DNA from 2 places in the Cellulomonas sp. P2_F12 genome. Region 1 is predicted to be linked to the other one. Evidence: riboswitches for the same ligand, from Rfam matches in the RefSeq annotation. Region 1 holds a riboswitch; the other holds the start of a gene.
What was found. A riboswitch is a leader RNA that binds a small molecule or an ion and turns the genes downstream of it on or off. The one in region 1 is predicted to bind S-adenosylmethionine.
Positions count from the first base shown of each region.

Region 2: another riboswitch for S-adenosylmethionine. It lies ahead of AC1DWH_RS18925 (LLM class flavin-dependent oxidoreductase); the one in region 1 lies ahead of AC1DWH_RS16075 (rhodanese-like domain-containing protein).

Region 1 covers NZ_JBFUEV010000008.1:88,812-102,852, reverse strand. Annotated here, with positions in the region: gene purQ (phosphoribosylformylglycinamidine synthase subunit PurQ) at 1-351, shown strand, start outside; gene AC1DWH_RS16115 (GNAT family N-acetyltransferase) at 351-1,328, shown strand; gene AC1DWH_RS16110 (LLM class flavin-dependent oxidoreductase) at 1,510-2,601, shown strand; gene AC1DWH_RS16105 (NtaA/DmoA family FMN-dependent monooxygenase) at 2,611-3,987, shown strand; gene AC1DWH_RS16100 (DUF1684 domain-containing protein) at 3,987-4,784, shown strand; gene AC1DWH_RS16095 (hypothetical protein) at 4,781-5,098, opposite strand; gene AC1DWH_RS16090 (pyridoxamine 5'-phosphate oxidase family protein) at 5,210-5,692, shown strand; gene AC1DWH_RS16085 (DUF1345 domain-containing protein) at 5,697-6,308, opposite strand; gene AC1DWH_RS16080 (O-succinylhomoserine sulfhydrylase) at 6,351-7,547, opposite strand; gene AC1DWH_RS16075 (rhodanese-like domain-containing protein) at 7,607-8,020, opposite strand; SAM riboswitch class I at 8,031-8,131, opposite strand; SAM riboswitch class IV at 8,250-8,364, shown strand; gene AC1DWH_RS16070 (aminotransferase class V-fold PLP-dependent enzyme) at 8,407-9,801, shown strand; gene AC1DWH_RS16065 (YrdB family protein) at 9,962-10,336, shown strand; gene AC1DWH_RS16060 (fasciclin domain-containing protein) at 10,566-11,213, shown strand; gene AC1DWH_RS16055 (MaoC family dehydratase) at 11,222-12,100, opposite strand; gene AC1DWH_RS16050 (3-oxoacyl-ACP reductase) at 12,097-13,440, opposite strand; gene AC1DWH_RS16045 (acetyl-CoA C-acetyltransferase) at 13,443-14,041, opposite strand, start outside.
Region 2 covers NZ_JBFUEV010000012.1:3,939-17,979, forward strand. Annotated here, with positions in the region: gene AC1DWH_RS18865 (hypothetical protein) at 1-122, opposite strand, end outside; gene upp (uracil phosphoribosyltransferase) at 326-961, opposite strand; gene tadA (tRNA adenosine(34) deaminase TadA) at 1,003-1,482, shown strand; gene AC1DWH_RS18880 (NAD-dependent protein deacetylase) at 1,484-2,311, opposite strand; tRNA gene AC1DWH_RS18885 (tRNA-Ser) at 2,400-2,489, shown strand; gene AC1DWH_RS18890 (hypothetical protein) at 2,613-2,846, shown strand; gene AC1DWH_RS18895 (hypothetical protein) at 2,952-3,893, opposite strand; gene AC1DWH_RS18900 (zinc dependent phospholipase C family protein) at 3,923-5,761, opposite strand; gene AC1DWH_RS18905 (FMN-binding negative transcriptional regulator) at 5,926-6,543, opposite strand; gene AC1DWH_RS18910 (phosphatase PAP2 family protein) at 6,567-7,298, opposite strand; gene AC1DWH_RS18915 (phosphatase PAP2 family protein) at 7,298-7,972, opposite strand; gene AC1DWH_RS18920 (L,D-transpeptidase) at 8,018-8,902, opposite strand; SAM riboswitch class IV at 9,054-9,171, shown strand; gene AC1DWH_RS18925 (LLM class flavin-dependent oxidoreductase) at 9,382-10,479, shown strand; gene AC1DWH_RS18930 (GNAT family N-acetyltransferase) at 10,481-11,086, shown strand; gene AC1DWH_RS18935 (amino acid ABC transporter permease) at 11,089-12,141, shown strand; gene AC1DWH_RS18940 (amino acid ABC transporter ATP-binding protein) at 12,141-12,908, shown strand; gene AC1DWH_RS18945 (ABC transporter substrate-binding protein) at 13,017-13,985, shown strand.

The DNA of each region.
Region 1 (14,041 bases):
GTCCTCTCGGTCGACAACGTCGACACCGCCTGGACCCGCGACTACACGGCGGGAGAGCACATCACGATCCCGCTGAAGAACCAGGACGGCCAGTACGTCGCCGACGAGCACACGCTGGACGAGCTCGAGGGCGAGGGTCGCGTGGTCTTCCGGTACCAGGGCTGGAACCCGAACGGCTCGCGCCGGGGCATCGCGGGCATCAGCAACGCGGCCGGCAACGTGGTCGGCCTCATGCCGCACCCCGAGCACGCCGTCGAGGAGGGCTTCGGCCCGGACGGCGCCAAGGGCCCCCGCACGGGCACCGACGGCCTGCGGTTCTTCACGTCCGTCCTCAAGGCCCTCGTCGGCTGATGGTGCTGGAGCTCGTCGACTGGGACCACCCTGACGCCGCACGGCTGCGTGACGCGCAGCAGGCCGAGCTCAAGAGCCTCTACGGCGAGGACGACATCGGCCACACGATGACCGGCGACGGCATCGCCGCGATGGTGGTGCTGCGGGTCGACGACGAACCCGTGGCCTGCGGCGCCATCCGTGACGCCTCCGACGACGACGGGCTGGGCCCCGGCGACGGCGAGCTCAAGCGCATGTACGTGGTCCCGGAGCAGCGCGGTCGGGGCCACGCGCGCGTGATCCTCGCGGAGCTCGAGCGGCTGGCGACCGAGCGGGGTTGGCGACGGCTGGTGCTGGAGACCGGGGTGCTCCAGGTCGAGGCGATCGGCATGTACCTGTCGTCGGGCTACCGGTCGATCCCGGGCTTCGGCCCGTACGCCGCCGAGACGAGCTCCCGGTGCTTCGCGAAGGACCTCGGCCCGCGCCCGGAGCGCACCAGGAGCGTCCGGACGGACCGCACCCTGACCCTGCGGCACGTGGACTGGAACCATCCCGACGCGGTCGCGCTGCGGTACGCGATGTGGCAGGACATCGAGGTGCGCTACCCCGAGATCGTCGCCGTCACCCCTGGTGGCTTCGAGGCCGACGACCCGCGGCAAGGGATCGGCGACCTGGGCACGGTGATCGCGGACCTCGACGGCGTCCCCGTCGGCTGCGCGTCGCTGCGTGCCGCCCGGGAGGGGTACCCCGAGGGCTCCGGCGAGCTGAAGAAGGTCTGGGTCGACCCGGTGGCCCGCGGGAGCGGCGCGGCCCGCGCACTTCTCCGGGCGATCGAGGACGGCGCCCGCGCGGCCGGCCTGCGCAGCGTGGTCCTGCAGACCGGGATCCGGCAGCCCGAGGCGGTCACGCTGTACCTGTCCACCGGCTACCGCCCGGTCGCGCCCTTCGGCCCGTACCGCGACGACGTCCTGTCGCTCCTGTTCGCCAAGGACCTCTAGAGAGTCTCGTATCGCGAGATTATCCGCTCGAACCCTGGTCAGGTCGTCGACCCCTTCCTACCTTGTGCGCGCCATCCCGAGCGACCGAGAGACCTGGCTCGTCGACGTCGCAGCAACCCCCCGGCCATCCGGGTGCGGGTGCTCCTGCCAGGACCGATGCGCCCGACGACCGGAAGACACGATGACCCTCCCTGACAAGCGCCCGTTCCCCGTCGCGATCGAGCTCACGGCGGCGGGCCGCCATCCGGCCGCCTGGCGGCTGAGCCCGACCGACCCCTTCTCCGCGCAGCACTGGGTCCGGCTCGCGCGCGCCGCCGAGGACGCCGGCGCGACCCTCGTGATCCTCGACGACAGCGCGGCCCCACCCGTCGAGCGGCCCGGCGTCCTCGTCGGCAGCCTGGACGCCGTCGGCGTCGCCGCCCTGCTGGGTCCGCTGACCGAGAGCGTCGGCCTCGCTCCCGTCGTCCCGGTCACGTACCGCGAGCCGTTCCACGTGGGCAAGGAGATCCAGACCGTCGACCACGTGAGCCTGGGCCGCGCCGCGGTGCAGGTCGACGTGGCCGCGCCGGCGGGGGACAGCCGGGCCGGCGCCGAGGCGCTGCGGTACGACGAGCGCGTGCCGCGGGACCTCGCCGCCCTGTGGCGGGAGGCCGACGACGTGCTCGAGGTGCTGGGCCGGCTCTGGGACAGCTGGGAGGACGACGCGATCGTCCTCGACGCGGAGAGCGACCGGTACATCGACCGTGACCGCATCCACGCCATCGAGTTCGAGGGGGAGTTCTTCTCGGTGCAGGGCGCCTCGATCACGCCCCGCTCGCCGCAGGGCCGCCCGGTCGTGATCGTCCGCGGCGACGAGCCCCACGCCCGCCGGGTCGCCGCGCGCCGCGCGGACGTCGTGCGGGTTGCCGACGAAGCCACCGTGCCGCTCGTGCGGGCGGCCGCCGCCGAGGCCGGCCGCGAGGTCATCGTCCTGCTCGACGTGGACGTCCTCCTCGGTGCGTCCGACGACGACGCGCGTGCCCGCCACGAGGCCCTCGACGCACTCGAGCCCTGGGCGACCGACGCGGTCGTCGCGGGCGTCGGGACGGCGGCGGCAGCCCTGCGCGACCTGGTCGACCGTTCGGGCGCCGACGGCCTCACGATCCGCCCGCTCGCGCTGACGAGCGACCTCCCGTTCCTGGCGGCCGCCCTCGACACCGGCGACCGAGGACAGACCCTCCGCGACTCCCTCGGTCTGCCCCGCCCCGCCAGCCGCTACGCGACCGCTCGCTAAGGACCCCCGATGACCAAGCAGATCCACCTCGCCGCGCACTTCCCGGGCGTCAACCACCACACGGTCTGGACGGACCCGAGCCACCACGCCGACACCCAGTCGTCGTTCGCGTCGTTCCAGCACCTCGCCGCCACCGCCGAGCGCGGGCTGTTCGACTTCGTCTTCCTGGCCGAGGGCCTGCGCCTGCGCGAGCACCGCGGGCAGCTGGTCGACCAGGACGTCGTCGGCCGACCGGACACCTACGCGGTCCTGGCCGCGCTGGCCGGCGTGACCACCCACGTCGGCCTCGCCGGCACCATCAACGCCACCTTCAACGACCCGTACGAGCTCGCCCGGCAGTTCGCCACGCTCGACCACCTCTCGGGCGGGCGGGCCGCGTGGAACGTCGTGACGTCGTCGGACGCGTTCCACGGCGCGAACTTCCGCCGCGGCGGCTACCTCGCCTACCCGGACCGGTACGAGCGGGCCCGCGAGGTCGTCGAGGCCGCCCGCGCGCTCTGGGACGCGTGGGCGCCGGACGCGGTCGTCGCCGACGCGGCCTCGGGCGAGTTCGTCCGGCCAGGCTCGCTGGGCACCGTCCGCACGGGCGGCCGCCTGGTCGACATCGAGGCGACACCGACCCTGCCCCGACCCCCGCAGGGCCACCCGGTGATCCTGCAGGCCGGCGACTCCGACGGCGGTCGCGAGCTCGCCGCGCAGGTGGCGGACGCGGTCTTCTCACGGCACTCCGAGCTCGCCGACGGCCAGGCGTTCTACGCCGACGTCAAGGGCCGCCTGGCCGCGTACGGCCGACGCCCCGAGGACCTGCTGATCCTGCCCGGAGCGTCGTTCGTGCTGGGCGACACCGAGGCCGAGGCCGAGGAGAAGCTGCGCGCGATCCAGCACCAGCAGGTCCGGCCCAGCGTGGCGCGGTCGTTCGTCGAGCAGGTGTGGAACCGGGACCTGTCCGAGTACGACGTCGACGGCCCGCTGCCCGCGGTCGACCCGCTGGTCGACGCCCCGTCGATCACGCAGGGCCGCGCCTCGCACTTCCGCGACCCGCTGGCGATCGCCCGTCAGTGGCGCGAGCTCTCCGAGGCGAAGGGCCTGTCCATCCGCGAGCTGGTCATCCAGGTCATCGGCCGCCACTCGTTCGTCGGCACCCCGCAGCACGTCGCCGCCGAGATCGACCGCTACGTGCAGCAGGACGCCTCCGACGGCTTCATCCTCGTGCCGCACCTGACCCCGCACGGGCTCGACGAGTTCGTCGACAAGGTGGTCCCGCTGCTGCAGGAGCGGGGCTCGTTCCGCACGTCCTACGAGGGCTCGACCCTGCGCGAGCACCTCGGACTCCCGCCGGCCGACGCCTTCGGCCGCACTCTCGACGCCGATGTGAGGGCCAGCTGATGACAACCACGACCGAGCGTTCCGCCTTCGTCGCCGACTGGGAGGACTGGCACGCGACCCGCGAGGCCTACTTCCGGCAGCCGCACGGCTGGGTGGCGATCACGGCCCTGCACTGGCTCTCGGCCGAGCCGCGACCGCTCGCGGACGTCCCCGGGCTCTGGTCGGCGGACGGCGTCGTGCGCATCGAGGCGGTTGCCGACGACGGTCTCGTCCTCCCGGACGGCACGATCGTCGACGGCGTCGCCACCCTCGACCCGGTCGAGGGAGCCCCCGGCCTGCAGGTCCGCGCCGGCGACCTCCTCCTCGAGGTGGCCCGCCGCACCGGTCACGCGATCGTCCGGGTGCACGACCCGGCGGCCCCGCAGCTCGCCGCGTTCGACGGCATCCCGGCCTACGTGCCGTCGCCGGAGTGGGTGCTGACCGGCCGGTTCGAGCCGTACGACGAGGCCCGCACGGTCACCACGGGCGCGGTCGTCGACGGCCTCGAGCACCACCACACCGCCGTCGGCACCGTGCGCTTCGAGGTGGCCGGGATCCCGCAGTCGCTGATCGTCTTCGACGGCGGCGCCCGCGGGCTCAGCGTGCTGTTCCGGGACGCGACCAGCGGCGTCACCACCTACCCCGCCTCGCGCACGCTCGCGCTCGGCCCGGTGGCCGACGACGGCACGGTGACGCTCGACCTCAACCGCGCCAGCAACCTGCCGTGCGGCCTGACGCAGTTCGCCACCTGCCCGATCCCACCGCCGGAGAACGTCCTGACGGTCGCGGTCGAGGCCGGGGAGCAGTGGGTCCGCTAGCGCTTCGAGGCTCGCACGCGCGCGATCTCCGCGAACCGCATCCACTCGTCCTCGAGCGCGGCGGGCAGCGCGACCCAGTCGTAGAACAGCCGTCCGCTGTCGCCCGGTGACCAGACCGTGACGCCGGGCAGCGCCAGCGCCTCCGCGTGCTCGGCGCTGTCCCGGCCGAGCTTGACCACCAGCCGGTCGCCGCCGACGTGCCCGGCGAACATGGTCGAGCCGACCTTGAGGATCGGGCGGCCCATCATCTGCGCGCGGGTGGCGCCGCGGGCGACCAGGTCGTCGGCGATCGCCTCGTAGTCGCTGTCCGTCATGGACCGAGCATCCCGCGCCCCTCCGACATGCGACAGCCGCGCGGCGTGCCTACGGTGGCCCGGCCGCCGCGGTCAGCAGCCCCGCGGGTGCGCGCCGCTCGAGGAGGACGCATGACGCACGACGACGACGAGGCCACGGTGGCCGGGCTGATCAAGGACGCCAAGATCGCGATGCTGACGACGGTCGGCGCCGACGGCTCGCTGGTGAGCCGGCCGATGGGTGTGCAGGACGTGGACTTCGACGGGGACCTCTGGTTCTTCGCCGACGCCGACAGCCACAAGGTGCACGAGATCGAGGCCGGCAGCCCCGCCAACGCGGCCTTCGCCGACTCCACCGCGTGGGTCTCGGTGTCCGGCCCGGCCGAGGTGGTCCGTGACGTGGCCAAGAACCGCGAGCTGTGGGGCGTGACGGCCGAGGCCTGGTTCCCCGACGGCCCGGAGACGCCCGGACTGGTCCTGGTGGTGCTTCGCGGCGAGACCGCGGAGTACTGGCACGCCAAGGGAGGCCGCCTGACCACGGCGTTCAGCCTGGTCAAGGCCAAGGTGACCGGCGAGCGCTACGACGGCGGCGAGAACGAGACGGTCCGGCTCTGAGCGGTCACATCGACGCGACCAGGTTCACCAGCAGCGCGATGATCACGGTGCCGAACAGGTAGCTGAGCAGCGCGTGCCCGAGCGCGGTCCGCCGCATCGGGGACGAGCCGAGGTCGGTGTCGGAGATCGCGAAGCTCATCCCGACGGTCACGGCGACGTACGCGAAGTCGGTGTACCGCGGCGCCTGCTTCATGTGGAAGTCGATGCCGCCGGCGCCGTCGGTCAGGTACATCCGCGCGTACCGCAGCGCGAACACCGTGTGGATGGCGGCCCACGACGCCAGCACGCTGGCCAGCACCGCGATCGTGGGCAGCAGCTGGCCGATGTTCTTGTCCACCAGCACGACGACGACGCCGACCAGGGTGACGAGCGCCGCGAAGAGGACGACGGCGTGAGCGCCCCACCGGGTCGGCTCCTCGCGCGTCGCGTGAGACGCCGTCTCGTCGGGGTCCATCGGGGCGACCGCCGCCCACGTCCAGACGACGAAGACGGCCGCGACGGTCGCCCACCCGGCCAGCACCGCCGCGACCACGGACGTCCAGCCGACGATGATGCCGACGAGGACGCCGGCCAGCGCACCGACGATCAGCCTGACCAGCGACGACGACGCCTTCATGGCGCCAGTGTTCCGCGCGAGGTCCCCCAGGTCGGGGAGGTGTCAGCCCGCGAGTGTGTCGAGCGCCTGCGTGAGGTCGTCGATGAGGTCCGCGGGGTCCTCGAGGCCCACCGACAGCCGCACGGTCGACTCGGCGATGCCGACCGCCGCGCGACCCTCGGGGCCGAGCTTGCGGTGCGTCGTCGTCGCCGGGTGCGTGACCATCGACTTGGCGTCGCCGAGGTTGTTCGAGATGTCCACGATCCGCAGGGCGTCGAGCACGCCGAACGTGACCTTCTTGGCGACGTCGGGCTGCGCGCCGTCCGGCACCGCGAGGTTGAACGTCACGACGGTGCCGCCGCCGGACTGCTGGGCGAGTGCGAGCTCGTGCTGCGGGTGCGACGGCAGGTACGGGTAGCGGACCAGCGACACGCCCGGCTGCTGCTCGAGCCACGTGGCCACCTGCAGGGCCGACGCCGTCTGGTGCCGCACGCGCAGCGACAGCGTCTCGAGGCCCTTGAGCAGCACCCACGCGTTGAACGCCGACAGCGACGGCCCGGTGTTCCGGATGAGCGTCTGCACCGGACCGTGGATGTACTCGTCCGTGCCCAGGATCGCGCCGCCGAGCACGCGCCCCTGCCCGTCGATGTGCTTGGTCGCCGAGTACACGATCACGTCCGCGCCCAGCTCGAGCGGCCGGGACAGCACGGGTGTCGCGAAGACGTTGTCGACGATGACGGTCGCGCCGGCGGCGTGCGCGAGCCTGCTCACCGCCGCGATGTCGACCAGGTCCTGCATGGGGTTGGACGGCGTCTCGAAGAACACGACGTCCGCCGGCGTCGAGAGCGCCTCCTCCCACTGCGCGAGCTCGTGCCCGTCGACGTAGTCGGTGCGCACGCCCCACTTGGCCAGGATCTCCTCGAAGATCACGACCGTGGACCCGAACAGCGCCCGCGCGGACACGATTCGCGACCCCGACTGCACGATCGCGGCGAGGGACGTGAAGACGGCGGACATGCCGGACGCGGTGGCGTAGGCGGCCTCGGCGCCCTCGAGCAGGCGCAGGCGCTCCTCGAACGTGGACACGGTCGGGTTGCCGTAGCGCGAGTAGAGGAAGCGGTCGGCCTCGCCGGCGAACGCGGCCTCGGCCTCGGCGGCGGCGTCGTAGACGTAGCCCTGCGTGAGGAACAGCGCCTCGGAGGTCTCCTGGAACTGCGAGCGGACCAGCCCGCCGCGGACGGCGAGGGTGTCGGGCCGCAGGTCGGAGCGCGGTGTGCGGCGGTCGTCCCAGTCGGCGGGGCCGGGGACGCGCCGGGGGCTCACGCCTGCCGCCACGGCAGGCCGGCGGCGCGCCAGCCGGAGTGGCCGCGGTGGCCGTCCGGGCCGACGTCGCCCTCGAAGCCCTCGAGCACGTTGTACGCCGGGCCGAGACCCGCCGCGGTGGCGGCCTGCGCGGCGGCGATCGAGCGGACCCCGGATCGGCACAGGAACACGACGGGACGCCCCGCCGCGACGCCGGCGTCGGCCAGCTGCTTGAGGAACTGCGGGTTCGGCCGTCCCGACGGGTACGACACCCACTCGACCAGCGCCGCGCGCCCGTCGATCGGCGCGGAGTCGGGGATGCCGACATAGCGCCACTCGGCGTCGGTGCGGACGTCGACGAGCACGGCGGTCTCGTCGGAGGTCAGGAGGTCCCAGGCCTGCTGGGGGGTCAGGTCGCCGGCGTAGCTCATGCAGTTCCTCGTCTCATCGGTCCTGGCGGTAGCACCCTCGGCCGGGCACAAGGTGCCCGCGGGTTGCTGCGGCGTCGTCGAGCCAGATCTCTCGGCCGCTCTGGATGGTGCCGGTGATGCTACGCGCGGCGGTACCGTCGCTCCAACTGGTGGACAAGGCGTCCCGACATCCGAGACGAACCCCGAGGTGCGTTGACAGGCGCCCGGGCCTGCCGGGACCCTCGTTGCAGGTCATGAGCGCCAGCGACAAGCCCCGGCTCGCTGGCCGGCAACCCTCCTCCGCGGTGGGGTGCCCCGGGTGACGACCTGGCCGCGTCCCGTCCGGGACTCGGCAAGCGCGGGGTTCCACCTCCCAGGGGTCCCCCGGATCGTGTCGGAGGACCACCATGACTGCCATCGCCGAGCGCCTCTCGTGTGCCTCCGTCGACGACGTGAGCGCCCTGCTCCCCGTCGTCGGCGGCACCACCACCGTGCCGCTCGTGGACGGGTCCCAGCGGGTCTACGCGAACCTGGACTACGCCGCGAGCGCCCCCGCGCTGGAGTCGGTCGCAGCCCGGGTGACCGAGGTGCTCCCGCTCTACGCCTCCGTGCACCGCGGCGCCGGGTACCTCTCCCAGGTGTCCACCGCGCTGTACGAGTCCGCGCGTCAGACCATCGCGCGGTTCGTCGAGGCCCGTCCCGACGACGTCGCGATCATCACGCGCAACACCACGGACTCGCTCAACCTGCTGGCCGGTGTGGTGCCGGAGGGCGGCCGGGTCCTCGTGCTGGACGTCGAGCACCACGCCAACCTGCTCCCGTGGGTGCAGTCGACGGGGCGTCACGGCAACCGCACGACGATCCTGCCGATCAAGGACACGGTCGCCGCGACCCTCGATGCGCTGCGCGACGAGCTGGCCCGCCAGCCGTACGCGCTGGTCACCATCACGGGCGCGTCCAACGTGACGGGGGAGGCGCTGCCGATCGAGGAGGTCGTCGCGCTCGCCCACGCCGAGGGTGCGCGCGTGGCCGTCGACGGCGCCCAGCTGGTGCCGCACCGCGGCTTCTCGCTGGCGGCGACCGACGCCGACTACATCGCGTTCTCGGGGCACAAGACGTACGCACCGTTCGGCGCGGGGGCCCTCGTCGGCCGCCGCGACTGGCTCGACACAGGCACGCCGTACCTCGCAGGGGGAGGTGCGGTGCGCGACGTGCGGGCCGATCGGACGGTCTGGCAGCCGGCACCGGCGCGGCACGAGGCGGGCTCGCCCAACGTGCTCGGCGCGATCGCGCTGGCGGAGGCGTGCGACCAGCTGGCGGCACTCCCCGCCGGCGCCCTCGCCGCGCACGAGGAGGCTCTGCGGGCCCGCCTCGTCGAGGGGCTGTCCGGCATCGACGGCGTCGAGATCGCGCGCATCTGGCCCGACTCCGCGCCGCCGGTCGGCGTGATCACGTTCACGGTCCCGGACCACGACCCGGGCCTGGTGGCCGCGTACCTCGCCGCCGAGCACGGCATCGGCGTCCGCGACGGCCGGTTCTGCGCCCACCCGCTCCTCGCGCACCTCGGTGCGTCCGGCGGGGCCATCCGGGCGTCGGTGGGCGTGGGCACGACGAGCGAGGCGGTCGACCGCCTGGTCGTGGCGCTGACCCAGTACCTGGCCGACGGCCCGGCCGTCCGCTACGAGGTGGTCGACGGCTGCTGGGCGGTCGTCGACGACACCCGCCCGCTCCTCGCGGTCCACGGCCTGGACCACCTGGCGGCGACGGCGGCGGCAGCCTGCGGCCCGGCCCTGGACGACTGAGCACGCTCGCCGCACCCGCGATCCCCGCAGTCCGGCAGCAGATCCGCCAGCCCGAGTACGTCACTTCGCCCCCGAGAACGTCACAGTGAACTGCCGTTCTCGCGGCGACATGACGTTCTCGGCCGGACGCCGGACGCGTGACGTCGCCCATGATGGCTCCGTGAGCGAGCCCCAGCAGCCACCCGTCGTCCCTCGCGTCGGCGTGCTCGGCGTGCTCGCGTTCCTGTGCGAGCTCGTCATGGTCGCTCTGCTGGCGGTGTCCGGGTGGCGCCTCGGGACCGCCACGGCGGCGTCGGTCGCGCTCGCGGTCGGGCTTCCCCTCGTCGCGATCGCGATCTGGGCCCGCTGGATGGCTCCGGCCTCCGGTCACCGGCTCCGGCGCGGGCCGCGGGTCGCGGCGCAGACCGGACTGTTCGTCGCGGTCGGCACCGTCTGCATCGTCGCGGGTCTGACGGCCTGGGGCGTGGCCTTTGCCCTCGTCGCGTCGGCAGTGTTCGCCCTCGCGAGGGACGCCGACCCGGCACGGCGACCCTGACCGGGCCTAGACGCCACGGCCTCGACCGGCCCGATAGCAGCGCGAGGTCGTGAGTTCGCCACGAAGTCGTGAGTTGCAACTCACGACTTCATCGCAAACTCACGACCTCACGACCACGAGGTGCATCCGGCCGACGGGTACCGGGCGAAGAGGACACAGGGCGCCCACCGGTGCCCGCGCGGTGCGGCGCAGGGGCGTCGGCCGCGACCCTCGTCCGTAGGAGCCCACCATGAGGATCCGTCGCACGCTGTCCGTCCTGCTCGTCGCCGGGGTCGTCGCCGGCGGGGGGCTGGCCCTCGCGCCGGCCGCCACCGCCGCCGCCCCGCCGACGGGCACGGCGAGCCTCGCCGCCCTGCTCGCCTCGGACGGGGACACGTTCGACCACAGCTGGCGGGACTTCGACATCCTCGACCAGGCCGTCGGCGCGGTGCTGGCCGCGAAGCCGTCGAGCCCGGTCGCGGTCCTCGCGGACGGCACGGTCCCGCTGACGGCGTTCCTGCCGACGGACCGCGCGTTCCAGTACCTGGCCAAGGACCTGACGCACCGGTGGTACTTCACCGAGGAGCAGGTGTTCACGGCGCTCGCCGGCGCCGTCGGCATCGACGCCCTCGAGCAGGTGCTGCTCTACCACGTGGTCCCGGGCGCGACGATCGACTCCGGCACCGCGCTGGCCAGCGACAACGCGGTCCTGACCACCGCGCAGGGCGGCACGTTCACGGTCGACGTCATCTCGAAGCGCTTCGGCATCGTGCAGCTGCGCGACCAGGACCGCAACGACCTCAACCCGTTCCTCATCCCCGGCAGGCTGGACCTCAACGCCGGCAACGTGCAGATCGCGCACGCGATCACGTTCGTCCTGCGCCCCGCGGACCTCTGAGCCGATCCTCAGGCGAGCGGGCGGACCGTGCCCGTCAGGTGCGGTCTGCCCGAGCGGGCGTCCCAGCCGGCGAACGTGAACCCGTCGGACCGTGACCCTGCGACCCGCACGGTCACGGTCCCGGGCAGGAGCACGGGCTTCACGAACTCGACCGACCAGTCGAACGCGTCCCCCCGGCCGGCGCCGACGTCGGCCAGCGCCCGGGAGGCCGTGTACATCCCGTGCGCGATGGCCCGGGGGAACCCGAGGGCCTTCGCGGACAGGGCCGACAGGTGGATCGGGTTGCGGTCGCCGGACACCGCCGCGTACCGCCGGCCGACGTCGCCGGAGAGCGTCCAGCGGCCGGTCGGGGTCGGCGGGACGAAGGGTGTCGGCTCGTCGGCAGGCGACGCGGCGGCCTCGGCGAGGGACACCCCGCGTGCCAGGTAGGTGGACACCCCGCGCCAGGCGAGCGTGCCGTCGACGGAGACCTCGGTGACCAGGTCCACCTGCGTGCCGGAGCGGTGCGGGCGCAGGTCGGCGGCGGACGCGCGGACGTCGAGCGCGTCGGACAGCGAGAGGGGCCGCAGCTGCGTGACCCGGTTGGCCAGGTGCACCAGCCCGACGAGCGACAGCGGGAAGTCGGACCGGGCCATGAGGGCGGTCGCCACGGGGAACGCGAGCACGTGCACGAAGCCGGCGGGGAGCTGGTCCGAGGCCGACTCGCCCAGCAGGTGCTGGTAGTCGGTCAGGTGCGACGACGAGGCCCGGACTCCCCTGACCGCGTAGTCCACGGAGGGGAGCGCCGACGGCGCGGACCGGACCTTGTGCGCCACGGCGAGCCCGGCGCCGCGCGCGTACAGCCGGCCGAGCCCGGGAACCTCGGGCAGGACGACCGTCGTCGTCACTGGCCCACCATGTTCTGCCCGCACACGCGCAGCACGCGGCCCGTGATCCCGCCGGCGGCGGGGGAGGCCAGGAACGCGACGGTCTCGGCGACGTCGACGGGCTGCCCGCCCTGCTGCAGCGAGTTGAGCCGACGGGCCACCTGCCGAGTGACGGCGGGGATCCGCGCGGTCATCTCGGTCTCGATGAAACCCGGGGCGACGGCGTTGGCGGTGCCGCCGAAGGCCGCGAGCAGCGGCGCGGTCGCGCGGACCATGCCGATGACGCCGCCCTTGGACGCCGCGTAGTTGGTCTGCCCACGGTTGCCGGCGATGCCCGACGTCGACGCCAGCGACACGATGCGCGGGGCGTCCGTGAAGTCGCCGGACGTCAGCAGCGCCTCGTTGATCCGCAGCTGCGACGCGATGTTCACCGCGAGCACCGGGTCCCACGTGTCCGCGGACATGTTGGCCAGCAGCTTGTCGCGCGTGATGCCGGCGTTGTGCACCACGATGTCGAGCCGCCCGTGCCGCTGCAGCGCGTGCTCGAGGATGCGCGCACCGGCGTCGTCGGCCGTGACGTCGAGCTGCAGGGCGGTCCCGCGCACCCGGTTGGCGACGGCGACGAGCTGCTCCCCGGCGGTGGGCACGTCGACGGCCACGACCGTCGCCCCGTCGCGGGCGAGGGTGTCGGCGATCGAGGCGCCGATGCCGCGGGCCGCGCCCGTGACCACCGCGACGCGACCCGCCAGCGGCTTCTCCCAGTCCTGCGGCAGCGCGCCGGCCGACGAGTCCACGGCCAGCAGCTGCCCGTCGACGAACGCGGACCTCGTCGACAGGAAGAACCGCAGCGCGCCGAGCACGGACACGGCGGTGACGGCCACGTCGTCGGCCAGCACGACGCCGTTCCCCGTCGAGCCGCCGCGCAGCTCCTTGGCCAGCGACCGCAGGAACCCGTCGACCCCCTGGCGCGCGGCGGCGACCGCGGGAGCGTCGTCGGGTCCCGCGGCACGCGAGACGGTGACCACGCGCGCGCCGCGCGGGAGCGACTTGAGCAGCGCACCGACGGCCAGCACCGGCTCGGCCAGCTGGTCGGGGTGCGTGAGCTCGGTGAGCGCCAGGACGACTGCGCAGTAGCGCGTGCCGGGCGTCGCGTCGCGGTGCACGTCGAGGTCCCAGTCGGCGGCGAGCACCCGCGACAGGGCGTCGGCCTCGCCGCCGCGGCCCAGGAGCAGAACGGCGCCGGCGACCAGCGGCTGACCCGGCTCGTAGCGGCGCAGGGGAGCCGGCTGGGGGAGGCCGAGCTGCTTGGCCAGCTTCTTGGTGAACCCGCTGTTGACCAGGTTGAGGTAGGTGTCGGTCATGGTCAGGCCGCCTCGAGGATCGCGGTCAGGCCCAGCCCGCCGGCTGCGCAGACGGACACGAGCGCGCGCACCGGGGCGTCGGACCCGGACGCCGCCTTGCGACGGTGCAGCTCCTTGCTCACGGTCGCGATGATCCGCCCGCCGGTCGCGGCGAACGGGTGCCCCGCGGCCAGCGACGAGCCGTGCACGTTGAGCTTGGCGCGGTCGACGGTGCCGAACGCCCCGTCGAGCCCGAGCCGGGTGCGCCCGAACTCCGCCGACTCCCAGGCCGCCAGCGTGGTCAGCACGGTGGCCGCGAAGGCCTCGTGGATCTCGACGAGGTCGAAGTCCTCGAGGGTCAGGCCGTTGCGGGCGAGGAGGCGCGGCACGGCGAACGCGGGGGCCATGAGCAGCCCGTCGTCGCCGTGCACGAAGTCGACCGCGCCGGCCTCGGCGTCGACCAGCGACGCGAGCGGCACGAGGTCGTGCGCGGCGGCCCAGTCGGCGGACCCGAGCAGCACCACGGAGGCGCCGTCGGACAGCGGCGTGGAGTTGCCCGCCGTCATGGTCGGGGGCGTGTCCAGCGTGAGCCCGAAGGCGGGCTTGAGCTTCGCCAGCTTCT
Region 2 (14,041 bases), on a different contig from region 1:
AACTCGCGCAGCACCTCGGCGACCTCCGCGAGGTCGCCCGGTGCGCGGGTGGAGCCCTCGGGCAGGCTCACGTACACGATCAGCCCGGGTTGCGGGCGGGGCAGAGGGGCAGCGATTGCCATGGACGTCTCCGGGTGCGCGGTCCGCCGTGCCCGAGGGACGGGCGGCGGTCTGGTCGAGGGGCCTGGGGGTGGATCAGGACCGATGACACGCGCACGGATACGCGGCGACGAGGCGCAGCGCAGACGTGGTCATGGAGCGACTGTCGCACGCCGGCTCGTCGGCACCAAGGGAGATTCGTCCGTGTCCCAGGTGCTGGGACGGGTCAGACGACGCCGTAGAGCCGGTCTCCCGCGTCCCCGAGGCCGGGGACGATGTACGCCTTGTCGTTGAGCCGCTCGTCGACGGCCGCGACCACGATGGACACGTCGGCCCGGTCACCCACGGCCTTCTCGACCACCGCGAGGCCCTCGGGCGCCGCCAGGAGGCAGACGGCCGTGACGTCGCGGGCGCCGCGCGCCAGCAGGAAGTCGATGGCGGCGACGAGCGTGCCGCCCGTGGCGAGCATGGGGTCCAGCAGGAAGCACTGGCGGCCCGACAGGTCGTCGGGGAGCCGGTTGGCGTAGGTGATGGCCTCCAGCGTCTCCTCGTCGCGCTGCATCCCCAGGAACCCGACCTCGGCGGTCGGCAGCAGGCGGGTCATCCCGTCCAGCATGCCGAGGCCGGCGCGCAGGATGGGCACGACGAGCGGGCGGGGGTCGGCCAGCTTCACGCCCGTGGTCGCGGTGACCGGCGTGACGATGTCGACGGCCTCGACGTGCACCTCGCGCGTCGCCTCGTAGGCGAGCAGGGTGACCAGCTCGTCGACCAGGAGGCGGAAGGTGGGCGACGCGGTGTTCTCGTCGCGCAGGACGGTGAGCTTGTGGGCGACCAGGGGGTGGTCCGCGACGTGCAGGCGCATGGCCTCAACCTACCGGGCGCGCGGTGCGCGATGATGCCCCCATGACCGAGGTCCTCCGCCCGCTGCAGGCGGCCGACGCGTGGGCGATGGGGCTGGCGCTCGACGAGGCCCGCCGCGCGGTGCAGACGGACGACGTCCCGGTCGGCGCGGTCGTCGTCGGACCCCACGGTGAGGTCGTCGGGCGCGGCCGCAACACGCGGGAGGCCCACGCCGACCCGACCGGGCACGCGGAGATCCTGGCGCTGCGGTCGGCTGCCGAGAACCTCGGGCGGTGGCGGCTGGACGACTGCACCCTCGTCGTGACCCTGGAGCCCTGCCTCATGTGCGCGGGCGCGACGGTCCTCGCGCGGATCCCGCGGCTGGTGCTGGGCGCGTGGGACCCGAAGGCGGGCGCCTGCGGCTCGCAGTGGGACGTGGTGCGCGACCGGCGGCTCAACCACCGGGTCGAGGTGGTGGGCGGCGTGCGTGCCGACGAGTGCGGCCTCCTGCTGCAGCGGTTCTTCGAGGCCCACCGGGACTGACTCAGCGCGGCGTCGGCAGCGTCTCGGCCAGGTCCGTCAGGGTCTCGGACGTCCCCGCGTCGAGCGTCACCGCCGCGTACTTGTCCCCGCGCGTGGCGCCCCGGTTCACCACGACGACGGGCTTGCCGGTCTGTGCCGCGTGCCGCACGAACCGCAGACCCGACTGCACCGTGAGCGACGACCCGGCCACCAGCAGCGCGTCGGCGTCGTCGACCATCGCGTACGCCCGCTCGACCCGCTCCCGCGGCACCGTCTCGCCGAAGTAGACGATGTCGGGCTTGAGCATCCCGCCGCACGCGCTGCAGGCGGCGACGACGAAGCCGCTGGTCTGCTCGATGACAGCGTCGGCGTCGGGGGCGATCTCGATGTCCGCGACCGCCGCGGCGAACCCGGGGTTGAGGGTGTCCAGCCGGGTGGCCAGCTCGGCCCGCGAGATCACCGTGCCGCAGGACAGGCAGCGGACCCGGTCGTAGCGGCCGTGCAGGTCGATGACGCGCCGCGACCCCGCGGCCTCGTGCAGCAGGTCGACGTTCTGCGTGATCAGCCCGGTGACGACCCCGCGGTGCTCGAGCGCCGCCAGCGCCCGGTGCCCCGCGTTCGGCATGGTCCGGTGCACGTGCCGCCAGCCGACGTGGTTGCGCGCCCAGTAGTGCCGGCGGAACCCCTCGTCGCCCGTGAACTGCTGGAACGTCATCGGCGTGCGCGGCGGGGAGTCGGGGCCGCGGTAGTCGGGGATGCCGGAGTCCGTCGAGACCCCGGCGCCCGTGAGCGCCGCGATCCGGTGGCCGGCGAGCACCTCGACCACGTCGGCCAGGGAGCCGGCGGTCATCGGGACGGCGTCGTTCGGCGTGCTCACCGGACCACGGTACGACGCCGATTCGGAGGACGGGCTCCCGACCAGGTACCCTTCTCGCCGAGGTAGCGTGTCCGAGCGGCCTAAGGAGCACGCCTCGAAAGCGTGTGTGGGTGAAAGTCCACCGTGGGTTCAAATCCCACCGCTACCGCCAGTCGAAGGGCCCCACCCGCAGGATTCTGCGAGTGGGGCCCTTTGTCGTTCCAAGGTCACCAGAAACTCACCGGATACGCCGAAGAGCCGGCGCGGCGGGGGAGCGCGGCACGATGATCGTGCTGTGAGTGCTGAGGAAGCGACCGTCACGATCGATCGGGCCGATGCCGCCGCGCTGATCGGAGTCTTGGCGAACATCGCTGGGCATGCGGCCGCCGGCGATCTGACTCCAGAAGCGATGGCGCACCTGCGACGACGTCTGGCTGCCGACCTCGGCGTCGCCGCCTCCGCATCCCTCGATGAGCTGCTGACAATGGTCAATCAACGCCTTCGCCGCGCGCTGGGCGAGCCCGCGTAGTCGGGATCTCAGCGACAGCCGCGTGCTCGATCAACTGGTCGATGACGCTCGCCGGCGCCCGGACCCCCTCGCGGGGACCCGGGCGCCGGTCGTCGGCGAGCGTGCCTAGACCACCCGGACGACGAACGAGAGGCCGCCGACCACCACGCCGGCGTCGTCGAGCTGGACGACGTCGAACGCGTGCAGCCGCCCGACCTCCTCGTCGGCGGCGACGGCGAAGGTCACCGCGGCGTGCCGCGACTTGGTCCCCTCGAACCGGGCACCCACCTCACGCAGCTCGGGGACGGCCTCGGGCTTGACGGCGATCCCCAGCGGTCGGCGGATGTCGTCGACGAGCGGCCGGGTCTCGCGCGTGCTCAGCACCCGGACGCCCAGCTCGGCGAGAGGTTGCGTCGCCGGCAGGCCGCCCGCGCAGCCACCCATCTTCGTGAGCGCCCTGGCGTCCATGTCGAACGTCGTCTCGAGGGCCCGGACCGTGGCGGCCGCCTGGCCCTCGGCCGGAGCGCCGATGAGGAACCGGAACGTCATCGACTTGCCCTGCGCGACCTCCAGCACCTGGATGTTGCGCTGGGCCACGTGCCGGTCGCCGACCACGTCGAAGATCGACGGGTTGACGTAGGTGTCGAGCGGGAGCGTCAACGCGACCCGGGCCACGATGCAGCGGTGCCCGCTGTCGGTCGCCTGCGGCGTCCACGGCAGCAGCACGTCCGTGGTCGAGTAGCCGTTGACGGTGACGAACGCGCCGCCGATCAGGAACGCCGTGGCCGGCGTGATGACGGTCGACGGGTCCGCGACGAACGCCTCGACGTAGGCGTCGACCGCGGGGATGCCGCCGCCGTTGGTCACGGTGACCTTCACCTGGTTCTGCTGCAGCGGGACGGCCTCGCCACCGACCGCGCCGCCCGGCTTGACGATCCAGATGTCCGGGCTGACCCAGAAGGGCAGTGCGGCGGGCAGCGGCTCGGTGCCGTCGTCGGCCGGGTTGGTGCGGATGTAGAGCCGCGTGATCGCGTCGAACGGCTTGTCGTTGTCGTGGTCGTCAGGCATCTCGTCAGTCCCCCTGAGGTGGTGCGCGTCTACGGGATGTAGCTGGTGTCGACCGGGTTCACCACGTCGATGTCCGGCTGCTTCGGCTCCCATGCCTTCCAGCCGTAGCCGCGGTCCGCATCGAGGTTGAAGTTGGGCAGGTCGTCGATGTGGCCGGAGAGCAGGCGGGCGGTGAACGCCGGGATGCTGCCGAACTGGAACCCGGAGACGGTCGCCTGGTCGGTCGTGTCGGTGAACGCCGAGCCCGGCCCGTACGGGTCCTTCGCCGTGTAGAGGTCCTCGATCTGCGACCCGTACGGGTGGAAGCCCGTCAGGACGACGTCGGGGTTGGCCCCGAAGAACGGCTCGGGCGCCGGTTCCGACGCGGGGAGCTCCGGCGGGGTGCCCGGGTACACCAGGTGGTGCTCCATCGGGCCGAACATCCCGTGGGACTCCTGCTTCAGCGGGTAGGAGGAGTGGGCGGACGGGCTCGGGCCGCCGGTCAGGTGCGCCGAGGCGGTGTTGATGAACGCCGTGCCCCACGGGGTGCGGGAGAAGTCGCCCGGCTCCGGGGAGAGGTAGCCGCCGAGGACGAGGGCGAACCGGCCCTCGTCGTAGATCTGCCAGACGCCCTTCTGGATCTGGTAGAGCAGCCACTTGACCAGGCCGAGCGCCTCGGTGACGGGCAGCAGGAAGATGTCGGCGATGTGGTTGAGGGTCCAGTCGACCGTGTAGGCGATCGAGTCGGCGACCCACTTCAGGAAGGCCAGCACCGCCGCGAAGATGTCGAGGACGCTGAAGCCGCCGCCCCCGCCGCCGGCGCTGGGCGGGCTGGGGAAGCCGCTGACGTAGTCGGTGAAGAGGGCCGCGGTGCTCGAGCCGGGAGGCGGCACGGGCGTGGGCTTCTTGGCGTTGCCGATGGACGTCGCGCGCTCGAACCACATCAGCCAGAGCCGGTACGTGGTGTCGTAGTCGGTCGCCGTCAGCTTGGGCGGGACCGGCCGGCCCGGCGCGGCGTCGTACGTCAGGTCGACGGCCTTGACCAGCATGTCCGCGAGCTTGGAGGGCAGCATCCCGCCGGGGAACTCGCACAGGCGCGAGTAGTAGCTGCCCGAGATCGCGTCCGCGACGTAGGTGTCCTTGGACGTCAGGTTGAGGCAGCGCTTGGTCCGGCGGCTGTCGGGGTAGCCCTTGCGGGCGTACGCGTCGATCCAGTTCTCCACCAGGTGGTGGCGGTGCCAGTGCGACCGGTAGGGGCCGCCGACGATCGAGTTGACGAAGGGGTGGCCCGCGACGTCGGCGCCGATGTGGCTGCCGTAGCCGACCGCGTAGCGCATGAGGTCGTCGTCGCCCTGGGCGAGCTTCCACATGGTCGACGCGAAGGTGCCCGTGCGGCGGTAGTGCCACGTGTCGAACCAGTACCACTCGTCCTCCGGCTTGCCCTGCTGGAGCTTGGGGTAGAACCCATAGAACAGGTCCACGTTCTTGGTGACGATCGCCGCCAGCTGCGTCTGCAGCGCGCTCGTGATCAGGGCGGACGTGTCGCCGACCTGGGTGAGCAGGCCCTGGAACAGCGCCTGGTCGACGGCCGTGACGGCGTCGTCGATCGCGTCCTCGACCGGCTCGACCACGGACTCGTAGAAGTCGATGAACGGCTTCAGCGCGTCGAAGACGCCGAACAGGAAGTTCGCGAACTCGTCGAGCGGGGTCCCGTACTCCTTGAGCGAGAAGACGAGGAAGTCAGGCCCCTGGGCGCCGAAGTTGGCGTACGGGCTGCACGGTTGCTTGTCGAGGAGATCGGCGAGCTCGATGCCTCGCGCTCCCCCGAGCTCGCGCAGATAGCCCGGGACCTTCTGGATGTTCTGGAGATGGACGATCGGACCTGGCATGGCAGCAGCCCCCCGCTGACCGGGCCCGCTCCGTCGCGGGCTCCCGATGGTGTCCGATGCCGGTCACTGACCTCGTCGGCAGTCGAACCTGTGTCTCTATTGCCCCATATGTCCGAATCGGGAACAAGAGAGGCGCGGGGTGAACATCACTCGAACGGGTGACTTCAGGCGGGGTTGACCCGGCGCATCTCGGCCGCCAGCGCGGCGTGCAGGTCGAACGGCCGGCGCTCCAGCTCGGCCGCCACCGTGGCGACGACCTCGGGCGGCTTGTTCTGGCTCAGCTTCTCGAGCATGCGGAAGCTCCGGACGTGCAGGCGCAGGCCGACGGTGCCCCGGGCCATCGCCCGGGCCGGTCCGTCGTAGGACGGGAGGAGGCGCGCGCCCTCGCCGGTCCCCTCGAAGTGCTCGACCAGCCGGCTGAGCACGGCGAAGTTCTCGTCGGCGGACAGCACCTCGGGCCGGCAGGTGAGGTGGGCGGTCACGTGGTTCCACGTCGGGGCGAACTGGCCCTCGGGGTACCACCGGGTCGAGATGTAGGCGTGGGGGCCCTGCACGATGACGAGCACGTCCGAGCCGTCGAGGCGGTGGTTCAGCTCGTCGGGGCGGCCGAGGTGGGTGACCAGGGACATCGAGTCGTCCGTGGTCTCCTCCCAGAGCATCGGGTAGTGGCTGGCGACCAGGCCGCCGTCGGTCGAGGACACCAGCGTGGCCCACGGGTAGCCCTCGACCAGCGCCCGGAGCGCGCGGGGGTCGTCGGTGGCGAACTTGGGGTTCTGGAGCACGTGGCGATGATGCCACCCGGCGATCAGCGGGCGCTGAGGCGCTCCTGGGGCTCCGTGCCCGTGGTCGACCCGGAGACGTCGCGGCGCAGGTAGTTCCACGCGAGGAACGCGCACACCAGCCCGTTGAGGCACCCCATGAGCACGTCGGTGGGGCTGTGCATCCCGCGGTAGAGCCGGGAGGTGCCCACGGAGATCGGGACCAGCAGGCACAGCACGGTCACGACGCCGCGCAGGACCGGGTTGCCGATGCGCTGGGCCACCATCGCGAGGGTGACGTAGAAGGCGGTCGAGGCGCCGGTGTGGCCGCTCGGGTACGCGGACGTGGGCGGGGAGTCGTCGAGGTGCTCGACGTCCGGGCGCTCGCGGCCCACCACCAGCGCGGCGGTCATGAAGACGGCCGCCTGCACGGCGATCGCCTGCGCCGGGACGATGGCCAGCCACCACTGCTTCGTGCGCCACCAGAACAGCGCCGTGAACAGCACGCACGCGCCGATGATGAACTCGGTCGTGCCGATCCCCGAGAGGATCGCGGTGAGCGAGTTGAGCGCCGGCGTCCGGATCGACACGAACCACCGGTTCACCGCGGTCTCGCTCGGCAGGCTGTTCAGCGGGCCGGTGATCAGGAACCCGATGCCGACGACGACGACCCACAGCCCGACCGCCGGCAGCAGCACGCGCACCGCGAAGTCCCGCAGGGCCTCCTTGCGCGTGGGCGCGGACGTGTCGAGCTCGTACCGGTGCAGGAAGGTGTGCATCAGATCTCCGGATCGGGAGCCGTCGCGGACCAGCCGCTGTAGCCCAGGTAGGACGCGCCCGCGAGGGCCGTCCCGAGCGCGAACCCTGCGACGACGTCGGAGGGGTAGTGCACGCCGAGCAGGACTCGGTCGAGGCCGGTGAGCAGGACGGTCGTCGCGGCGACGACGGGGACGACGACCCGCCCGCGCCGCCCGAGCAGCGGCCAGACCAGGAGGGTCAGCGTGAGGGCCACCGCGGCGATGTTCGTCGCGTGCCCGGACGGGAAGCTCGAGCCGGGCGCATGCTCCAGGGCGTCGTCGACCACTGGCCGCGCCCGCTGCACCAGCCCCTTGGCACCCAGCTGCACGGCCCACGCGGCCATGATCGTGAGGAACGCCCACAGCGCCCGGGTGGTCAGGCCGTGGCGCCGCCAGACCCACAGGCAGACCAGCGTCGCCGCGAGGTTGACCCACTTCGCCTGGAAGGCCTGCTGCCAGAGCACGAGCGCCTGCTCGAGCGCGGGGTGCGCACGCGTGAAGTCCGTCGCCCCCTGGATCGCCTGTCGGTCGAGGCGCAGGACGTCGTCCACCTGGGCGCGCACGACGTACGCGAGCACGGCGACCGGCACGGTCAGCGCGACCCCGAACACCGCAGCGCGGAGCAGGGCTCGGCGGCGGAGCGGGAGCGGACGCATCCCCGGAGGCTAGGTGCAGGACCGCCGGCTCGCGCGTCGAACGAGTCAGCCGACGGTGGTCACGACCGTGCCGGCAGGCGCCTGCCACAGGAGGTCGAGCACGTCGTCGGCGACCCGCACGCAGCCGTTCGAGACCTCACCCCGACCGCTCAGCGTGGTCGTGTGGATGGCCGTCGTCGACGTCCCCGACTTCTTGTCGTAGTCGTCCATGACCTCGCTCTGCGACGACAGCAGGAGCACGCGCGGCGTGGTGGTGCCGGGTTCCAGCCAGTGCGTCCCCACGATGAAGGCCGGCACGTGCGGAGTCGGCTTGGTGGGGCTGCCGGTGGCCTTGACCGGCATGACGTGCGTCGTGGTCCCGTCGTCGACGGTGATGGTCTGCGCGGCGGTGTCCACCCGGACCGACCAGCTGGTGCCAGCCGTCTCGGTGTCGGCGGAGTCGATCCAGGCGCTGCGGTCGTTGACCTGCGTGACGTCCTGGCTGGGCAGCGCGCCGCGGGTGGCGAGCATGACGCGGAGCCAGCGTCCGCGCTGGTCGATCACGGGCAGGGTGGTGCGGACCTGCAGCGTCAGGGCGGGGACGACGCCGACGGCCGCGCCGCCGGGTGCGACGCGGGCGGCCGTGTCCCGGACGATGACGGCGGTCTGCCAGCGGCCGAGCGACGGGTCGTCGCTCGCGCGCTGCGTGAGCCCGTCCGTGCTGGGCAGTCCGGCGACGACGTGCACGGGGTCGGTGACGGGAAGCGCGGCGAGATCGGCGGCCGGCGCGGCGGCGACGGCCGGCGCGGCCACCTTCGAGACGGTGATCGGGGCGGCGACCTTCACGACGGGCGCCGGGTGCGCCTCGACCGCGCTGGGGTCGCCCGCGCACGCCCCGACCAGGAGGAGCACCGACGTCGCGAGCAGGGTCGCGACCTTCGTGCGTGCCACGCGTCCCCACCCCCGTCCCGATGTCGTGAGAGGTCATCGTGCGCCTGCCGCGCGCGATCCGGCAAAGCGATCGGCTGTCGGACACCTGATCTCACGATGTGGTCGGGTGTTTGACGCTCCCGCGGTCCCTGTCTAAATTCCCTACCAATAAGGTCAAGATTTCCAGTGCGAAGCCCCGGCTAGCTGGATGGCAACCCTCCGCATGGCGGGGTGCCCCGGGTGAGGACCTGGTCACGGCAGTGCACCGCCGCCGTCGACAACATGCGAGCCCCGGCAACCGCCGGGACGAGAGGACAGACCATGAACGCGACCGGGGTCTCCACCCGTTCGATGCTGACGCGTTCCTGTCCGGCCCTCTGTCGCCGCTGACCGGCTGACCCACCCTCCGCACGCCCCGCGACCGGGGCGCGCGACGCGCACCCCGAAGCGCTCGACGCTCGGTGAGGCGCGCCCTGAACCAGCACCAGAACGGAACACCCATGTCTCGCCACGCCCATCTCGGCATCGATCTCAGCGACACCGGCGCCCACGCCGCCGCGTGGCGCGACCACGGTTCGCAGGGGCAACGGCTGTTCGACGCCGCCCGCCTGCTCGAGCTGGTGGCCGTCGCCCAGCGGGGAGCCCTCGACTTCGTGGTCTTCGACGACGACTTCGCCCTGCACCCGAGCCGCAACACGACCCTGCAGGGCCGGCTCGACGCCGCGCTCGTCGCCGCCCGGCTGGCGCCCCGCACCGCCGGCATCGGCCTGGTCTCGACCGTCGGCACCACGCACACCGCACCGGCGCACGTGGCCAAGGCCATCGCCACGATCGACCACGCGAGCCACGGCCGCGCGGCGTGGCAGGTCGGCTGGGACACCCGGATCGACGAGGTGCCGACCGCCGGGCCGCGCTCGTCGACCGTCGAGTCCTCCGCCGTCGCGGCAGCGGCCGACGCGGCCGCGGTGGTCGGTCGGCACTGGGACCGCTGGGACGAGACGGCGCCGGACCGGCCCCGGTTCGTCGCGCACGACGGCGTGCACTTCGCCTCGAAGCCCTCGACGGCCGCGCCCCGCCCGCCGCAAGGTCGTCCGCCGGTCGTGGTGCGGCTCGGCAGCCACGCCGCCCTCGACCTGGCGGGTCGGCACGCCGACGTCGTGCGGGTGCGGGCGACCGGGCCCGACGAGGCCGCGGAGGCCCGGCTCCGGGTGCTCGCGGCCGTCGCCGCCGCCGGCCGGGACCCCCGCGACGTCCGCGTGCTGGTCGACACCCACCTCGTCATCGGCCCGGACCGGGCGAGCGCGCAGGCCCGGCACGAGATGCTCGCGGAGCTCGAGGGCGTCGACACCGGCACCCTCTCGTTCGTCGGCACCACCGCGGGCTTCGCCGAGCTGGTCTCCACCTGGGTGGACGACGAGATCGCCGACGGGTTCGTCGTGCGGCCGTCGTCGGTGCACACCGACCTGCCCGCCCTGGTCGACGGCGTCGTGCCTCTGCTGCGCGCGTCCGGTCGGTTCCGCGCGGGCTACCCCGGCAGCACGCTGCGCGACACGCTCGGCCTGCCGCTGTCCACCACGAGCTACGCCGCGACGGCCTGACATGACGACGACCACCACGCTGACCGTCCGCTCGTTCGGCCTGCTCGACGAGGAGGTCCGGCCGCTGCTGGACGAGCTCGCGCACGAGTACTCGTCGCGCTACGGCGACCACTTCGGCGTCGACGCCCTGCGCCAGGAGCTCGAGCGCTACCCGGCCCACCAGTTCGCGGCCCCCGACGGGGACCTGATCCTGCTGCTCGACGACGGCGTGGCCGTGGCCGGCGGGGCCTTCCGGCTGCGCGCCGAGCCCGAGCTGGGGGACGCCGCGCGGCTGACCCGGCCCGGGACGCGCGACGCGGACGGGCTGCCCACCGTGCGGACCGCCGAGTACAAGCGGATCTGGACCAGCACGGCGCACCGCCGGCAGGGGCTCTCGCGCCGGGTGCTCGCCGAGCTGGAGACCCGCGCCGTCGCGGCCGGGTACCAGCGGCTCTACCTGACCACCGGGCCGCGGCAGCCCGAAGCCGCCGCGCTCTACCTGGCGACCGGCTTCACGCCCCTGTTCGACACGGCCGCGGACCCGGAGGAGATCGGGCCGCTGGCGTTCGAGAAGTGGCTCTGTACGGACGCGCCCCCGTCCCGTCCGTCCCTCACCACCCCGGAGTGACCGTGTCCACCGCCTTCCTGCACCAGGACGAGTCCCTCGTCCTGTCCCCGCCGCCCGTCCGCCCGCCGGCCGACGAGCCCCGCGTGTACGCCGCCCGCCACCCCGGCCGTTGGATCGCCACGGCCGTGGTCGCGGTGCTGCTCGCGATGGTCGTGAGCTCGCTGCTGACCAACCCCCGCTGGGAGTGGTCCGTCGTCTGGCAGTACCTCACCTGGCCGTCCGTGCTCGACGGGCTGTGGGGCACCCTGCGGCTGACCGCCGCCTCGGCCGTCGTCGGCTTCGGGCTGGGCGCCGTGCTCGCGCTCATGCGGCTTTCCCGCTCGCCGCTGCTGCGGTCGGTGTCGTGGGCCTACATCTGGGTGTTCAGGTCCGTGCCGCTGATCTTGCAGCTGCTGCTCTGGTACAACCTCGCGTACCTGTACCCGACCCTCACGCTCGGGGTGCCGTTCGGTCCCTCGTTCGTCGGCTTCGACACCCTCGACGTCATCGACAAGTTCGGCGCCGCGGTGCTCGGGCTCGGGCTGTCCCAGGCGGCGTACGCGGCCGAGATCGTCCGCGGCGGAATCCTCGGCGTCGACCAGGGTCAGCACGAGGCGGCCGCCGCGCTCGGGCTCCCGCGGTCGCGTCAGCAGCGCCGGATCATCCTGCCGCAGGCCATGCGGACTATCGTGCCTACGGCCGTGAACGAGATCATCGGCCTGGTCAAGGGCACGTCCGTGGTCTATGTGCTGGCGTACGGCGAGCTGTTCTACATCGTCGGGGTCATCTACGGCCGCAACCAGCGGGTGGTCCCGCTGCTCATCGTCGCGGGCATCTGGTATCTCGTCGTCACCACCGTGATCACCGTCATCCAGTACTACGTGGAGCGGCACTACGCGAAGGGTGCGCTGCGGCAGCTGCCGCCGACGCCCCTGCAGCGGGCGCGTTGGGGCGTGGGGATCGGGTGGTCGCGTGTGAGCGGACGACCGCTGCCGGGCGACCTCCCACCCGGCTACGGGCGATCTCGTGGCGTCCTGGTCCGGACCACCACCGCCGCGCCGGACGGGGCCCTCTGATGGCCGCCGGACTGGTCGAGGTGCGGGGCGTGCACAAGGCCTACGGCACGCTCGAGGTGCTCGACGGCGTGGACCTCACGGTCCAGCCGGGCGAGGTCACCGTCATCCTCGGGCCGTCGGGGTCGGGCAAGTCGACCCTGCTGCGGGCCATCAATCACCTCGAGAAGGTCGACCGCGGATCCATCTCCGTGGACGGCGACCTCATCGGCTACCGGCGCCGGTCCGACGGCGCGCTGCAGGAGCTCAAGGAGAAGGACGTCCTGGCGCAGCGGACCCGTATCGGGTTCGTGTTCCAGAACTTCAACCTGTTCCCGCACCTCACCGCGCTCGAGAACGTCGTGGAGGCGCCCATCTCGGCGCAGAAGCGGCCGCGGGCCGAGGTCGAGGCCGAGGCGCGCGAGCTGCTCGCCCGGGTCGGGCTGTCCGACAAGGCCGACGCCTACCCCCGGCAGCTGTCCGGCGGGCAGCAGCAGCGCGTGGCGATCGCCCGGGCGCTCGCGGTCAAGCCGGCGGTCGTGCTCTTCGACGAGCCCACCTCCGCGCTCGACCCCGAGCTGGTCGGCGAGGTGCTCGACGTCATCCGGGACCTCGCGGCGACGGGCACGACGCTCATCGTCGTCACGCACGAGATCGGGTTCGCCCGCGAGGTGGCCACGAGCGTCGTCTTCATCGACGGCGGCCAGATCCTCGAGCAGGGCACGCCCGCGCAGGTGCTCGACAACCCGCAGCACCCCCGCACCCGCGCCTTCCTCGACAAGGTGCTCTGACCCCCCAGTTCTTCGTCGCCCGCACCCCGCGGACGGCGTGACGAGCGCGCCCCGTCGCGCTCCCGACCGAGAGAGAGACCTCCCGTGACTACGACCTTCCGACGTGCTGTGAGCGCACTGGCCTTCGTGCCCCTGCTGGCGCTCGCCGCGTGCGCCGGATCGGCCTCCGCCGAGACCGACGGTGCGGCGACCCCCGAGGCCACCGCCGCCGGTCTGACCATCAGCACGAGTCCCGACCAGGACCGGATCCACACGACGAAGTCCGAGGACGCCATCGCGCTGCTGCCGGCGGACGTCAAGGAGTCAGGTGTCCTCAAGGTCGCCACGACGGCCGGTGCCGCGCCACCGCTGGGCTTCCTCGCCGACGACGAGAAGACGCCGATCGGCAACGAGACCGACATCGCCAGCCTCGTCGCCGACGCCCTCGGGCTCAAGCTCGAGCTCGAGCAGAAGGCGTGGGCCGACTGGCCGCTCGCCCTGCAGTCGGGCGACGTCAACGCCGTGATCTCGAACGTGACGGTGACCGAGGAGCGCAAGGAGCTCTACGACTTCTCGTCGTACCGCAACGACCAGCTCGGCTGGCTGACCAGCGCCTCCAGCAAGGTCAAGGAGATCACGGAGCCCAAGGACATCGCGGGCCTCACGGTCGGCGTCGGCTCCGGCACCAACCAGGAGAAGATCCTGCTGGCCTGGAACCAGGAGAACATCGACAAGGGCCTGGAGCCGATCAAGGGCGGCGAGCCGGAGTACTACGAGAACTACTCGGACGTGCTGCTGGCCGTGCAGTCCGGCAGGGTCGACGCCTACGTCGGCCCGAACGCGAGCCTCGCCTACAGCGCGGCGACCGCGCCCGACCAGTTCAAGGTCGTCGGCACCCTCAACGGCGGCTGGCCACTGACGGCGCAGATCGCCGTGGCCACGCTCAAGGGCTCCGAGCTCGCTCCGGCCGTGACGGCCGCGCTCCAGCACGCGTTCGACGACGGCACCTACGCCCAGGTGCTCGCGCGCTGGGGCCTGTCCGCCGAGGCCATCGAGAAGCCCGAGACCAACCCGCCGGGTCTGCCCAAGACGAGCTGACCCCTCAGACCGGATGCTGTGCTTCTCGCACGGGCGTCCGCGGTGGCCGGTCGGGG